Regions from separate parts of the Brevundimonas sp. 1080 genome, predicted to be linked through region 1. Evidence: riboswitches for the same ligand, from Rfam matches in the RefSeq annotation. Region 1 holds a riboswitch; the other holds the start of a gene.
The links. A riboswitch is a leader RNA that binds a small molecule or an ion and turns the genes downstream of it on or off. The one in region 1 is predicted to bind cobalamin.
Positions count from the first base shown of each region.

Region 1 (7,406 bases):
ACCGCCTTCCAGCGCACCCTGACGAAACAGGGCATGAGCTTCAAACTGGGCGCCAAGGTCACGGCCGCCAAGTCGGGCAAGGACGGGGTGGAACTTGCTGTCGAACCGTCGGCCGGCGGCGCCGCCGAGACGATCAAGGGCGATGTGGTGTTGGTCGCCATCGGCCGTCGTCCGTACACGGACGGTTTGGGCCTGGAGAGCGTCGGCGTGACGCCTGACAAGCGCGGCTTCATCGACCATGACCACTTCAAGGTGGCGGATGGCGTCTGGGTGATCGGCGACGTGACCCACGGTCCGATGCTGGCCCACAAGGCGGAAGAAGACGCGGTCGCCGTGATCGACACCATCGCCGGCAAATACGGCCACGTCGACTATGCCCTGGTCCCCAGCGTCGTCTACACCTTCCCCGAAGTGGCCTGGGTTGGTCAGACTGAGGACCAGCTCAAGGCGGCCGGCGTTCAGTACAAGAAGGGCAAATTCCCCTTCACCGCCAACAGCCGCGCCAAGATCAATCACGAGACCGACGGCTTCGTGAAGGTTCTGGCCGACGCGGCGACTGACAAGGTGCTGGGCGTCCACATCATGGGCCCGCAGGCCGGCGAGATGATCCACGAGGCGGCCATCACCATGAGCTTCGGCGGCGCGTCGGAAGACATCGCTCGCACCTGCCACGCCCACCCGACCCGTTCGGAAGCCGTCCGTCAGGCGGCCATGGACGTCGAAGGCTGGATGATGCAGGCCTGATCCGAAACGGATCGAGACTCCAAGCTAAGGCCCGGACGGCGACGTCCGGGCCTTTGTCACATCAGGCCAGACCCTTCAGCCGATAAAGCGCCTCCAGCGCCTCGCGCGGGGTCAGGTCGTCGGGGTCGACGTCGCGAAGCGCCAGTTCCACGGGGGAGGGGCCGCGCATCGGTTCCGGCTCGGCGACGGCGAACAGGGGCAGGTCGTCCAGTCGGGCGGCGGCGGCCTTTTCGCCTTCCAGCCGGTTCAGCACCGAGCGAGCGCGGGCGACGACGGAGGCTGGGACGCCGGCCAGTTTCGCGACCTGAACGCCGTAGGAACGATCGGCGGCGCCGGGCGCCGCTTCGTGCAGGAAGACCAGTTCGCCGTTCCACTCGCGCGCGACCATGGACAGGTTGCAGACGTGGTCCAGCCGCGTCTCCAGCTGGGCCAGCTCGTGATAGTGGGTGGCGAACAGGGTGCGGGCCCGGTTGGTCTCGTGCAGGGCTTCGGCCGTTGCCCAGGCGATGGCCAGACCGTCGTAGGTGGCGGTGCCGCGCCCGATCTCGTCCAGAACGACGAAGCTGTGCGGCGTGGCCTGGGTCAGGATGGCGGCGGTCTCGACCATCTCCATCATGAAGGTGGAGCGGCCGCGGGCCAAGTCGTCGCCGGCGCCGACACGGCTGAACAGCCGGTCCACCACGCCCAGCCGCATCGACCGCGCGGGCACGAAGGCGCCGGCCTGGGCCAGGATGACCAGAAGCGCGTTCTGGCGCAGGAAGGTCGATTTACCGGCCATGTTCGGGCCGGTGACGATGGCCAGGCGCGATCCGTCCTGGCCCGACCCGTCCAGCCGGGCGTTGTTGGGGGTGTAGGGATCCCCGCCCGCCTTGACCGCAGCCTCCACGACGGGGTGGCGGCCGGCCTCGACGCAGAAGGTCAGGGTGTCGTCCACGATCGGGCGGGTCGCACCGACTTCCTGGGCCCATTCGGCGAGGGCGGCGTGGGCGTCCAGTTCGGCGAGCGCCTCGGCGACGGCCTGCAGCGGCTGGGCCAGGCGGGCGGCCTCGCGTCGCCAGCCCTCGAAGGTCTCGGCTTCGATGGCGAGCGCCCGGTGGCCGGCCTGGCTGATCTTGGCGTCCAACTCCGACAGTTCGACGGTGGTGAAGCGGACCTGGGCAGCCAGGGTCTGGCGATGGATGAAAGGACTGTCAGGCCCGGCACGGAGCAAGGCTTCGGCGGCCTTGGCGCTGGTTTCGAGGAAATAGCCCAGGACGGCGTTGTGCTTGATCTTGAACGGCACGCCGGACTCGGCGACGGCGCGGGCCTCCAGATCGGCGACGACGCGGCGGCTGTCGTCGCGAAGGGTGCGGGCGGCGTCCAGTTCGGGGCGATAGTCGGGGCGCACATAGCCACCGTCGCGCGCCAGATGCGACGGCTCGTCCACCAGGCCGGCGATCAGGTCGGCCTTCAGCCGCGAGACGTCGGGCGACAGGGTCAGGCGGTCCAGCGCCGAGGCGATGCGGCGCGGCTGGCCGGTCAGGGGATCGACCTGGCCCACGAACAGGCCGGCGACGCCCTCGGCGATCGACAGGCCGGTGCGCACGGCGGCCAGGTCGCGCGGACCGCCTCGACCCAGCGCCAATCGTCCGACGGCGCGGGCGATGTCGGAGGAGGCTTTCAGCGCCTCACGCAGGTCGCGACGCAGGTCGCGACGCTCCAAGAGCCATTCGACGGCGTCGAGCTGTTCGTTGATGGCCAGGGGATCCCGAAGCGGCCGGGCGATGCGTTCGGCCAGGGCCCGGGCGCCGCCCGAGGTGACGGTGCGGTCGATGCAGGCCAGCAGGCTGCCCTCGCGCTCGCCGCGCTGGGTGCGGTCGATCTCAAGGCTGGCGCGGGTCGCCGGGTCGATGGCCAGAAAGCCGCTTTCGCCCAGACGGCGCGGCGGGGCCAGGGCGGGGACCTTGCCGGCCTGGGTCGTCTCCAGATAGGCGGCGATCAGACCCAGCGCCGAGACCTCGGCCTCCTCGAAGGCGCCGAAGCCGTCGAGGGCCGAGACGCCGTACAGGCGTTCGACGCGGGCGCGCGCGGCCTGGGGTTCGGCGATGGCCGAGGCCAACGCCTGGACCACGCCGCCCGAGCCGTCCAGGGCGTCGCGCGTCGTCTCGTCCGAATACATCCGGTCGGTGACCAGGACTTCGGACGGGCGGAAGGCGGCGAGCGCCGCGCCCAGATCCGCGATGGCGCAGGCGACACTGTCGACCGCGCCGGACGACAGTTCGACCACGGCGACGGCCGCTCGACCCTTACGCACCGCGACCGCCGCCAGACGGTTGGCGCCGCGCGCGTCCAGCAGGCTGTCTTCGGTCAGGGTGCCGGGGGTGACGACCCGGACCACGCCGCGATGCACCACGGCCTTGCCGCCACGCTTCTTGGCGTCGGCGGGGTCTTCCAGCTGTTCGCAGATGGCGACCTTGTGGCCGATGCGGATCAGGCGGGCGAGATAGCCCTCCATCGCATGGACCGGCACGCCGGCCATAGGGATGTCCTCGCCCTGATGCTTGCCGCGCTTGGTCAGGGTGATGCCGAGCGCCGCCGCCGCGACCTCGGCGTCCTTGAAGAACAGCTCGTAGAAGTCGCCCATGCGGAAGAACAGGATGGCGTCGGGCTGGCCTGCCTTGGCCGTCAGATATTGCGCCATGAACGGCGTCGCGCCTTCCAGCGAGGCGGCGATTTCCGGGGGATGAGAGATGGGCGCGTTCATGTGGCTGCAGGGTGACGGATCGCGCCCTGCGGCTCAAGGCCGTTGACCGGCTCTTGCACAGGCTTGTCGGCCCTGCGATAGGCCGCATCAGGCGGTTAAGGGAACACGGTGTGACGCCGTGGCTGTGCCCGCAACTGTAGGCGGCGAGAGCGTCGTCCGTCCGGGGGTTCGATCCCGGCGCCACTGGGAAACTGGGAAGGCGAGGACGGCGGTTTACGACCCGCAAGCCAGGAGACCTGGCCGCCGACGTCGCTCGCTCCTGTCCGGGACCAGACAGCAGCGCGGTTTCTCCGTGGAAGCGACCCGACCTTGCGCCGTCCAGACCTAAAGCGGTCTGGCGGGTCGGTTCGCTCATGACGGTCTCTCGCGCGCATTCGCGGGACCGAACACGGGGGTATCGCTCAATGAAGCGTTCCATTCTTCTTTCGACGGCTGCGATTGCGGCCGCCTTCGCCGCGCCTGCCTTTGCCGAGGACGCGACCCAGCTGGACGAGGTGATCGTCACCGCCACCCGCATCCCGGCCATCGTCGCCGACACGCCGGGCGCCCGCGTCATCGACGGCCAAACCATCGAACAGCGCGGCGCGATCTTCGCCGCCGACATCCTGGCCGATGTGCCGGGTCTGTCGGTGACGCGCACGGGCGCTTTCGGCGGCGTCGCCCAGGTGCGGATGCGCGGCGCGACGCCCGGCAAGACCCTGGTCCTGGTCGATGGCGCGCCGGTCAATGATGCGGCCGAGCCGAACGGCGCCTATGACTTCTCCAGCTTCGAACTGGCCGATATTGCGCGGATCGAAGTGCTGAGCGGCCCGCAGTCATCGCTGTGGGGATCCGACGCCATTGGCGGGGTGATTTCCTTCACCACGCAAGAGATCGACGGCCTGCGCGCCGAGGCCGAGGCCGGCAGCTTCGACACCGTGCGCGGTCGGGTGTCGGCGGGCGTCGCCAACGAAACCTACGCCTTCAGCGCCTATGCCTCGCGGTTCGACACTGACGGGATTTCGGCGGCGGACGAGGCGGACGGCAACACCGAGGCCGACGGCTTCCGCAGCACGACGCTCGGCGCCAAAGGGCGATATGTCCTGTCCGATGCGGTCAGGGTCGATGGATCGGTGCGCTGGAACAAGTCCAAGGCCGATATCGACGGGTTCCCGGCGCCGAACTATGCGCTGTCCGACACCGACGACATGCAGGAAAGCGAGCAGTGGTCGGGCTTTGGCCGGGTGACGGCCAAGGCGTTCGGCTTGAACCACCAGTTCAGCGTCTCGGCATCGGATCTGGATCGCAACTCGGTCAGCGGCGGCTTCGGCTCGACCTTCACCGGCGACCGTCAGGCCTATCGCTGGCAGGCGAACGGTCAGACGCAGGACATCGACTATGCGTTCGGCGTGGAGCGGAACGAGGCCTCGGCGGCTCTGTCGTCGGGCCTGTCGCGCGACCTGTCGATCACATCGGTGTTCGGCGTGGCGCAATACGATGTCGGCGCGCTGAACCTGACCGGCGGACTGCGGTATGACGACACTGACGATTTCGGCTCCAAGACGACGGGGCGGGTGTCAGCGGCCTATGACCTGGCCGGAGGCTTCATCCTGTCGGGGGCCTATGGCACGGGCTTCAAGTCGCCGACGGTCAGCCAGGCGGTCTGCGATTTCTGCTTTGCGCCTCGGCCCTATCCCGAGCTGAAGCCGGAAACGGCCGACAGCGTCGAGATCGCCCTGGGCTGGGCGTCGGCCGATGGTCGGTTCGATGGGCGGGCGACCCTTTATCGCCTGAACGTCGAGGACCAGATCACCTATTCGGCCGGTCGCTACATCAACGTCGCCAAGACGCGTTCGGACGGGTTCGAGCTGGAAGGCCGCGCCCTGCTGGGTGGCGGCTTCGACCTGACCCTGGCCTATGCCTGGACCGACGCGACGGACCGCACGACGGGCGCGCGCCTGCTGCGCGTGCCGGAACATGCGGGTTCAGCGACCCTGGGCTGGACGGGCGACCGTCTGTCTGGCGCGTTGACGGTGCGGGCGGAAGGCGATCAGGACGATTCGGGCGGCTTCTCGACGGTGGCGCGCGACGGCTTCGTCACCGCCAATCTGAACGCGGCCTATGAACTGACCGACAAGGTCACCCTGACGGCGCGGATCGAGAACCTGGGCGACGAACACTATCAGCAGGTGTTCGGATACGGCGAGCCGGGACGGTCCGGCTATGTCGGGATCAGGCTGCGCTACTGATCCGGGCGCGGGCGTCGGCGGTGAAGGCCGCCGGCGCCTCGAGCGCCAGGGCCGACCAGTCCAGATTGGGACAGGGGGCGTGGGCGGCGGCCAGGATGGCGCGCAGTTCGGCGGCGGAGGCGACGCTGGCCACGACCTTGTCGACGCCGGGCAGGGCGAGGGCGTAACCCAACGCCGCCTGCATCGGATCGCAGCGCTGCTCGGCCAGACGCCGGCGCGTGCGCGACAGGGCCTGGGCATGACTGGCCAGTTCGGCCGGAAGATCGTCGCCGCCTGCAAACAGCAGGCCGCCGGCGAAGACCGAAGACAGATGAACCGAGGCGCCTGTGTCGGCGATGGCTTCCAGCACGCCGTCCTGCGCCGCGCGCTGGTCCAAGAGGCTGCACGGCACCTGGACCACGTCGGCTTCCAGACGGCGGGCCAGAAGCGCGGGACCATCCTCGATCGTGGCGCAGAAACCGATGCGGCGGAACAAGCCGCGATCCTTGAGGCTGCGGGCGCGATCCCACAGAGCGCGGCCCTCGGCGCCGGCCAGATCGGCGGCGTTGGAAATCAGCAGAACATCGCCGCGCGGCAGGCCCATCCGTTCCAGCGAGCGACGAGCGCGGGCCTCGACCCGGTCCAGACCTTCGCTGAGCGGCACGGTGCGGACCGTAACCTGGAAAGGCGAGGGGAAGGGCCAGGCCTGACCCAGCAGGCGTTCGCCGTCGCCCTCGGGCCGGGTGGCGATCAGCTTGACCCCGGCGTCGGCTCCGGTTTGCAGCAGAAAACGCATGGCTTCTTCGCGGGCGCCGGACGGCGCGCTCATGAAGGCGCCGGGCGCGCGCTCGGGCTCGGTCACCACGGCGAGGGCCAGGCGATGGATGGGCGACGACGCCGAAGGTGTGGCGGGGGAATACGACACGCCCGACACTATGATCGCCAATGCTTAAGGGACGCTGAGCGAGACCTTAAGCGAACCCTACTTATCCACCGCTGATATGCGCACTGAGGCGAAAATCAGGCGTCGGCGTCAGGCTGCAAGTCCGGGTGGGCCGAGGCGAAGGCGGGGTGAGCCAAGGCGGTCTGTTCGACCGCCAGCAGACGCGGCCAGGGCGATAGGTCCATGTTGAAGCGCCGCGCCGAATACATCTGCGGAATCAAATAAAAATCGACCAGGGTCGGGGCGTCGCCGAAGCTCCAGCCGGCGCCGTGGCGGGCGACCAAAGCCTCCAGCGCGTCGAAGCCCGGTGCGATCCACCGGGCCGCCCAGGCATCCACGGCGGCCTGATCGGCGTTGAACTCAGACCGGATGGCCTTCAACACGCGCAGATTGTTGAGCGGGTGAATGTCGCAGCCGATCAGCGCGGCCATGGCGCGCACGGTCGCCCGCTCGTTCGCCCCCTTCGGCAGCAGGGCCGGTTCGGGGTGGGTTTCCTCCAGCCATTCCAGAATGGCCGGGCTCTGGGTCAGGACCAGATCGCCGTCCTGAAGCGCGGGGACCATGCCCTGCGGGTTCAGCGCCACATAGTCGGGCGTCTTCTGTTCGCCCTTGCGCAGGTCGTGAGCGGCGTTTTCGTAGCTGAGCCCTTTCAGGTTCAGGGCGATGCGGACGCGGTAGCTGGCGCCCGAACGCCAATAGCCGTGCAGGATCATGGCTGGATCTCGAACGACAGCTTCTCAAGCCCGTCGATGGTCACGACCACGCGGTC
Region 1 is NZ_JBEPMW010000002.1:664,175-671,580, reverse strand. It holds gene lpdA (dihydrolipoyl dehydrogenase) at 1-744, shown strand, start outside; gene mutS (DNA mismatch repair protein MutS) at 806-3,487, opposite strand; cobalamin riboswitch at 3,538-3,746, shown strand; gene ABIC32_RS08675 (TonB-dependent receptor plug domain-containing protein) at 3,892-5,715, shown strand; gene ABIC32_RS08670 (aldo/keto reductase) at 5,699-6,619, opposite strand; gene maiA (maleylacetoacetate isomerase) at 6,715-7,350, opposite strand; gene ABIC32_RS08660 (fumarylacetoacetate hydrolase family protein) at 7,347-7,406, opposite strand, start outside.

Region 2 (7,406 bases), on a different contig from region 1:
GCCGACCGCGGCTGGGTCGGCATCACGACCGGGAAGCCGAAGTACTGGTAGGTGTCGAAGGCGTCGTCGTCGGTCAGATTGACCGCAGACAGCTCGACGGTGAACCGACCGACGTCATAGGAGGCCTGGGCGTCGACGGAGGTATAGCCCGGCACCCAGATCGAATTGGGCAGGGTGTCCTGCCGGGCGCCGAAGGTGGTCACCCCGGCTCCGAACGACAGACCCTTGGCTGCCCCGTTCAGGACCCTGTAACGCGCCAAACATCTATCCCACGCCAATCGCATATGACGTTGTTTTGGCTTTGATTGTCTTCGGCCTGCCCGCTTCATCGACGGCGACCATGGTGAACTCGGCTGTGGCGGAGCGCCGTCGTTCTCCGGTCAGGAGCCTTTCGGCCCAGAGCTGAACCTCGACCGAGAGGGAGCTTAGCCCGACCATCTTAACGCGCGAGACCAGTTCTACCATGTCGCCGCCGTCAATCGGGGCCTTGAAGTCGATGCGGTTGGTCGCGGCCATGACCATGACTTCGCGCGCATGGCGGGTCGCCGTGACGAAGGCCGCCTTGCCCATGAGCTTGAGCGCGTCGCCGCCGAAGAGGGTGCCGTAGTGGTTGGTCGTACCGGGAAAGACCATCTCTGCGGTCCTCAGCCAGCCGTCGTCCGCTTCGCCTGCCTCATCGAGCGGCGCGAAGGGATGATCGTCGCCCGCGGGTCTCAGGGCGACCATGTTGAAGGCGCCGCGCGTGCACAGGCGGCGCTCGCCGCTGAGCAGGCTTTCGGCGTGCAGTTCGACTTCGACGCCTAAAGAGGAGCGCCCGATCCGAACGACGCGGCCGACCGCCTCGACCATCTCGCCGATCCGGGCCGGAGCCGCAAAATCGATCCGCTCGCATCCGGCCGTGACCACGGCCCGTCGCGCGTGACGGCTCGCGGCCAGAAAAGCGACCTTGTCGAGGTGGGCCAGACCAACCCCGCCGAACAGGGTGCCATGGTGGTTGGCGTCGCCGGGGAACACCATGTCGATCAGGCGCACCCTCACGGCTCGCACCTTTCCGCGCCGTAGTAGAGGTCGCGGGACAGTTCCTCGCGCACGATCTCGGTGCCGGCGCTCAAGGCGCGCAGCTTGCCATTGGCGACGCGGCGCGACAGGGGCGCCATGCCGCAGTTGGTGGCCGGATAGAGTTTGTCGGCGTCCACGAACTGAAGCGCTCTCCGCAGGGTGTCCGCGACCGCTTCGGGCGTTTCGATCGTGTCGGTCGCGACGTCGATGGCGCCGACCATCACCTTCTTGCCCCGGATCAGTTCGATCAGATCCATCGGCACGCGCGCGTTCTGGGCTTCTAACGAGATGATGTCGATGCTGGAGGTCCGCAGCTTGGGGAAGGCCTCTTCGTACTGCCGCCATTCCGAGCCGAGGGTCTTCTTCCAGTCGGTGTTGGCCTTGATGCCGTAGCCGTAGCAGATGTGGACCGCCGTTTCGCACTTCAGCCCCTCGGCCGCCTTCTCCAGGGTCGCCACGCCCCAGTCGTTCACCTCGTCGAAGAAGACGTTGAAGGCGGGCTCGTCGAACTGGACGATGTCGACGCCGGCGGCCTCCAGCTCGCGCGCCTCCTCATTGAGGATTTTGGCGAACTCCCAGGCCAGCTTTTCACGGCTGCCATAGTGGTCGTCATAAAGGGTGTCGATCATCGTCATCGGCCCAGGCAGGGCCCATTTGATCGGCTGGTCGGTCTGGGCGCGCAGGAACTTGGCGTCTTCGACGAAGACGGATTTCGGCCGGCTTACGGCGCCCACGACCACCGGGACGCTGGCGTCGTAGCGATTGCGGATTCGCATGGTCTTGCAGTTCTCGAAATCGACGCCGTCGAGGTGTCCGATGAAGGTCGTGACGAAATGCTGGCGGGTCTGTTCGCCGTCGCTGACGATGTCGATGCCGGCCCGGCGTTGATCGTCGAGCGACAGGCGCAGGGCGTCCTGTTTGGCCTCGATCAGGTCATCGCCCTGCAGCTTCCAAGGCGACCAGAGCGTCTCCGGCTCGGCCAGCCAGACGGGTTTGGGCAGGCTGCCGGCGGTCGAGGTCGGGAGAAGGGTTTTCATGAGGTAAGGCTCTGAAATCTGGAAACTGATCAGGCGGCGGCGAAGGCGGCCGACCATTGGTCGAGACGGGCGCGGTGCGGCTTGATGAACCGCTCCTCGACGAAACGGCCCTGCTCGACGGCCAGCCGACTACGCTCGTCGCGGTCGTAGACGATGCGGGTCAGCGAATAGTCCTGCGCCTTCAGGCTAGGCTGATACTGCTCGGTCGCCGGGGAGTTGGCGTTGTAGATTTCGGGCCGATAGATCTTCTGGAAGGTCTCCATCGTGGCGATGGTGCTGGCCAGTTCGAGGTCGGTGTAGCCGCCGGTCAGGTCGCCGATGTGGTACAAAGCGAACGGCGCCACGCTGGCCGGGGGCATGAAGTAGCGAACCTTCATCCCCATCTTCGCGAAATACCGATCGGTCGACGAGAAGGCGTCGTTGTCGTATTCCAGCCCCAGCACCGGATGTTCAGCGCCGGTGCGGTGATAGGTCTTGTTGCTGGAGACGCTGAGGCAGATGACCGGCGGCTTGGCGAAGTTGTCGCGATAGGCGCCCGACGCCAGAAAGTGCCGGAACAGCTTGCCGTGCAGATCGCCGAAATCGTCCGGCACGCCGCCGTTCGGATGCGCCTTCAGGTGTTCGGGCAGAACCACGCTGAAGTCGTAGTCGCGGACATAGGAGGAGAAATTGTTGCCCACGATCCCATCGATCCGCCGGCGCGTCTCCCTGTCGATGATCGTCGTCTGAAGGATTTCGATCAGGGGAAAGGCGTCGTCGCGCTCCGAGCCAAGGCTCATCTCGACCGAGACAATCTGAAGCTCCAGCGCATAGCGATCGCCCCTCGGATTGTCGTGGTGCGCCAACGAGTTGAAGCGGTTGTCGATCATCCGCAGGGTGTTGCGCAGATTTTCCCGGCGGCTCTCGCCTCGCGCCAGGTTGGCGAAGTTGGTGGTGATCCGCGTCTTCTCGGCGGGACGATAGTCTTCGTCGAGCGCGGTCCGCGTGATCCTGAAGGTGAAGTCGCTGCTCGCCATGGTCTCTGCCGTTGATGCTGTGACGAGACAGCGGACAGGGACGCGCGACCGCTCGCGCGCAGTCGTCCCGTCGCGGCGTTCATGCGACCTGACCGGACACCCCGCCGGAGGACGTTATCTGTCGGGGCAGGTCTCCTGGCTCACGGGTCACGGCTTCGGGTCCGGCCTTCCCAACGTCAGAAGACGCCAGTGACACGAAATGGACCTTCGGCTCGCCGCTCACAGTTGCGGGGGCAGCGCCGGCATCACACCGGCTTCCCTCTTAGCTCCGCATCGCCCGCAGGCGACGCGCAGAACCTCGACCTGTTCATGAGACGCGCAAGCGACGCCGAAGTCAAGAAACACATAAGGATATCCTTATGTGTTGGGCCAACATCGACATTCTAATCTTTCGAGTTGCGGCTTCGACTGTCGCATTTGCGATTGGGTTCAGCGTCTGCTTCGGGTCGCAATCTGCCAAAAGCATCGGACCGAAAAGCGGACGTCCCCAAGCACAGACTGCATCGATGAATGACGTGTTCCCGGCGCTCTGTAGATGACCGGTCCTGGCGCATCTCAGACACTTTCGTCCTACAGCAGCTTTTGCCTTATGGCGGAAGCTCGCACTGTCAGCTCTACGACTGTACACTGCACCATAGCGTCAGCCTGAGCTTCACTTAGTCTTCGCTTGGTCAGCCACACCGCGTGGAGCAAATAGGCACCCGCGCGCACACGCCTTGATCGTGAGGGCGGTGGTCGGGCGGATATCTGGGGCAGGACCGCAGCTGGGCGGCCAGTACCGCACCCGCACCAGCATGCCGTGCGTGGCACCTGTTTTGTCGTAAAATTGCTTAAGGCTGTAAGCGCCATCCTCACAACGCCAGGCACTGCGCATAGTCATCTCTTCAACGTGCACCACCTCCCGAATGCCGCGTTTTGACGGAAACGCGGCTGCCGCACATCGTGACCCATGGGGAACTGGAATTGGCTCAAGGCGGTGGGAAATCAGAACAAGAACGCGTTCGCTGGTTGGGGCGGGAAATCCTGCAGCACGAACAGGACGTTCGTGCTTGGCTGCAGCGACCTCGAAATCCACTTACCGCGGTTCCGCCGCGTTTTTGCCTGAAATGACCGGTCGGAAGTACAAAAGTGGGCGCAACTCTCGGCCAGCATTTTGGGTTGGGCCACGATAAAACCGACACCCGCCGACAACAATCTTACCGCCGAAGGCCTGAAGTCTTGGTCGATCGTCCAGAATCCCCAAACGAACGACAGCAAGCGTTTGAGAATGCCGGCGTCACGGAAATCGTATCGGGACCGAAGGCGACGGCGTTGCGTATCGCAGCGGCGCGTCGGCCCGGCATGGAAGCGTCCTTTCCGTTGCGCGATGATCGACGCTGGTCCGAGGATCGCATGATCGTCGACGCCGCCAACGATCAACCGCACGACACAGCTTTCATCGAGAAGCTTCTGACCGAATTGGCGGCGGCCTGAGGGCAGGGCGGGTTTGAGCCGGTTCCAACGTCTGGAGTCTGTTTTGTTGGGAGCAATTCCGTCGCTGGCGCGCTGATCGACGACCGCCGACCGATCACGGCGGAGCCTCGCGTCTTCGCTTTCTAAAAAGCCCCTGCATGCTCACAGACACCCGCCTTACTGTCGTCTTCCTTCATTCCCTGGGCTCGAGCCGCCACGATTGGGACGCGGTGATCGACCGGCTTGCCGATGAGGTGGTGACCGTCGCGATCGATCTTCCAGGGTTCGGGGACAGGGCGGGGGAAGGCTATGGCGATGTCCAAGCCGTGCTCGACGACCTGAGCCGCCGCCTTACCGATCTTCATCTCCCCCGCTGGATCCTTGTCGGCCACAGCATGGGCGGCAAGTTTGCGACCTTGATCGCCGCGCGGGCACGTGACGGGGCGGCGGGTCTGAGCGGGTTGCTGGGCGTGGTGCTGGTCGCCGGATCGCCACCCTCGTCGGAGCCGATGGACGAGAGCAGGCGTGCGGATATGCTGACCTGGTTCGACGATCCGACCAGGATCGAGGATCGGGGACGCCAGTTCATCGACGCCAATACCGCCGCCGGTCTGCCGCAGGCCGCCTTCGATCGGGCCCTGGCCGATTTCACTCGATCCAGCCCAGAAGCCTGGCGCGGATGGCTGGCCGAAGGATCGCGCGAGGACTGGTCCGATCAGGCCGGCGTCCTACCTTTCCCCGCCCTGATCATCGCCGGCGCAGAGGATGGCGATTTGGGTGAGGCAGCGCAGCGGCGTGTCAACGCCCCCCACTACCGCGTGGCCGATGTGGTGGTCGTGCCGGATGCGGCGCACCTAATCCCTCAGGAACAGCCGGACCGTCTCGTCGGCCTGCTTCTAGAATTCATCGAGAAGCTCGGTTCATCTGCGCTGCCTCCACGCTTCGTGGATCTGATGGCGTCCGACCGCGTGTCGGATCGCACGCGACGCGCCATGCTGGATCGTCACTTCGGTCCGGCGCCTGCTGACGGCGGCGTCCTGAACCCGACCCAGCGCGCCGTGCTGTCGGCGATGATTGCGCGCATTCTGCCCGATGCAGGCGATCCGGATGATCTGGCGCGACGCCTGGATGTTGGCCTCGCCAGTGGACAGGGCGACGGGTGGAGGTTCGCCGATCTGCCTTCTGACGCCGAGGCCTGGCGACGCGGGCTGGATGAGATCGCCGCCATGGCGCCGGAGTTCGCAACCCTGGCCCCTGATCGCCAGGACGACATCCTGCGCGCCATTTCACAGGGCGAGTGGGCGGAGCCAAGCGGGCTTTCGGCGCACGCCATGAGGCTGTGGTTCCAAGACGTCGTCTCCGAGGTCGCGCGCCTGTGGATGTCGCTGCCGGCGACTTGGGCCCAGATCGGTTACGACGGTTTCGCCACAGGCGGCGAAGGCCGATTCCAAGGCTACGACCAGACGGCGGCGGACCGTACCGAACCCTGGCGTTTGCCGCTGGAGGGGGTGGGTTGAGCGCGCCTGCAAGGACGGCCGGCGAAACCGATGTCGTCATCATCGGCAGCGGCGCCGGCGGGGCTCCGATCGCGGCCAGGCTGGCGAAGGCCGGGCTGTCGGTCACGGTGTTGGAGGCAGGGCGGGCCTTCGATCCGGCGGAGCATACGCCCGACGAAACAACGGCCGATCTCTATTGGATGGAAGAGCGCCTCAGCGGAGGGCGCGACCCGACCGCCTTTGGGGCCAACAACTCCGGCCAGGGCGTCGGCGGCTCGCTCCTGCACTGGGGCGCCTTCTGCCCAAGACCCGATCCCCGTGACCTGACGCTGGCCTCGGAGACGGGACGCGGGCGGGACTGGCCGTTCGGCTGGGACGAATTGAAATCCTATGTCGAGACCGTAGAGACGGTGATCGGGGTCTCAGGCCCGGCCGACTATCCGTGGGGCCGGCGAAAGTTCGCCTATCCGCCTGTCCCGCGCAACGCCCCGGCGGATGCGATGGTCCGTGGCGCGACGGCCGTCGGGCTGACCGTTACAGATGCGCCGGCGGCCGTGCTGTCCCGCGATCGCGAGGCGGGGTCGACGCCCTACCGCATGGCCTGCGTCAACTGCGGCGCCTGCCACCAGGGATGCAGAACCGGCGCCAAGGGCGGCGCGGACAACAGCTTTCTGCCGATGGCCGCAGCCAACGGCGCCACAATCATCGCCAACGCGCGGGCCATAGGCGTGGAGCGTGACGCCGGTGGACGGATCAAGTCGGTGATCTATCGTCGCGACGGGCAGGATCATCGGCTGAACTGTCGAGCGCTGTTCCTTTGTGCGGGCGGTGTCGAGACGCCGAGTCTGCTGCTGAACTGGGGATTAGGTAACGCTGGCGGCGAGGTCGGCCGCAACTTCATGACCCATGTGGCGACCCAGGTCTGGGGCCGGTTCGACGCCGACATGTCGATGAACCGCGGCTATCCCTCTTCCCTGATCAGCGAAGAAATGGTGCGTCCGGCCGACGCGAACTTCGCCGGCGGCTATCTGATCCAAAGCCTTGGCGTCATGCCGGTCACCCTGGCGGGCGGGTTCGCGCGCGGCGCGGGCCTCTGGGGCGCGCCGCTGGTCGATACGCTACGCAACTATCGCCGGCTTGCCGGGATCGGCATCAATGGAGAGTGTCTGCCGGACGACGACAACCGCCTGACCCTGTCCGATGAGGTCGACGCCGTCGGGCTGCGCAAGGCGCGGATCGACTTCAGCTATGGCGAAAACGAGCGGCGTCTAGACGCCCATGCCCGGCGCGTCATGACGGAGCTTTGGACGGCAGCGGGCGCCGAGGACATCTTCGCGGTGGCCCGG
Region 2 is NZ_JBEPMW010000003.1:348,586-355,991, forward strand. It holds gene ABIC32_RS12350 (hypothetical protein) at 1-260, opposite strand, end outside; gene ABIC32_RS12355 (acyl-CoA thioesterase) at 265-1,038, opposite strand; gene ABIC32_RS12360 (methionine synthase) at 1,035-2,096, opposite strand; gene ABIC32_RS12365 (DUF1852 domain-containing protein) at 2,126-3,112, opposite strand; cobalamin riboswitch at 3,221-3,428, opposite strand; gene ABIC32_RS12370 (hypothetical protein) at 4,331-4,585, shown strand; gene ABIC32_RS12375 (alpha/beta hydrolase) at 4,723-6,081, shown strand; gene ABIC32_RS12380 (GMC family oxidoreductase) at 6,078-7,406, shown strand, end outside.
Region 2: another riboswitch for cobalamin. It lies ahead of ABIC32_RS12365 (DUF1852 domain-containing protein); the one in region 1 lies ahead of ABIC32_RS08675 (TonB-dependent receptor plug domain-containing protein).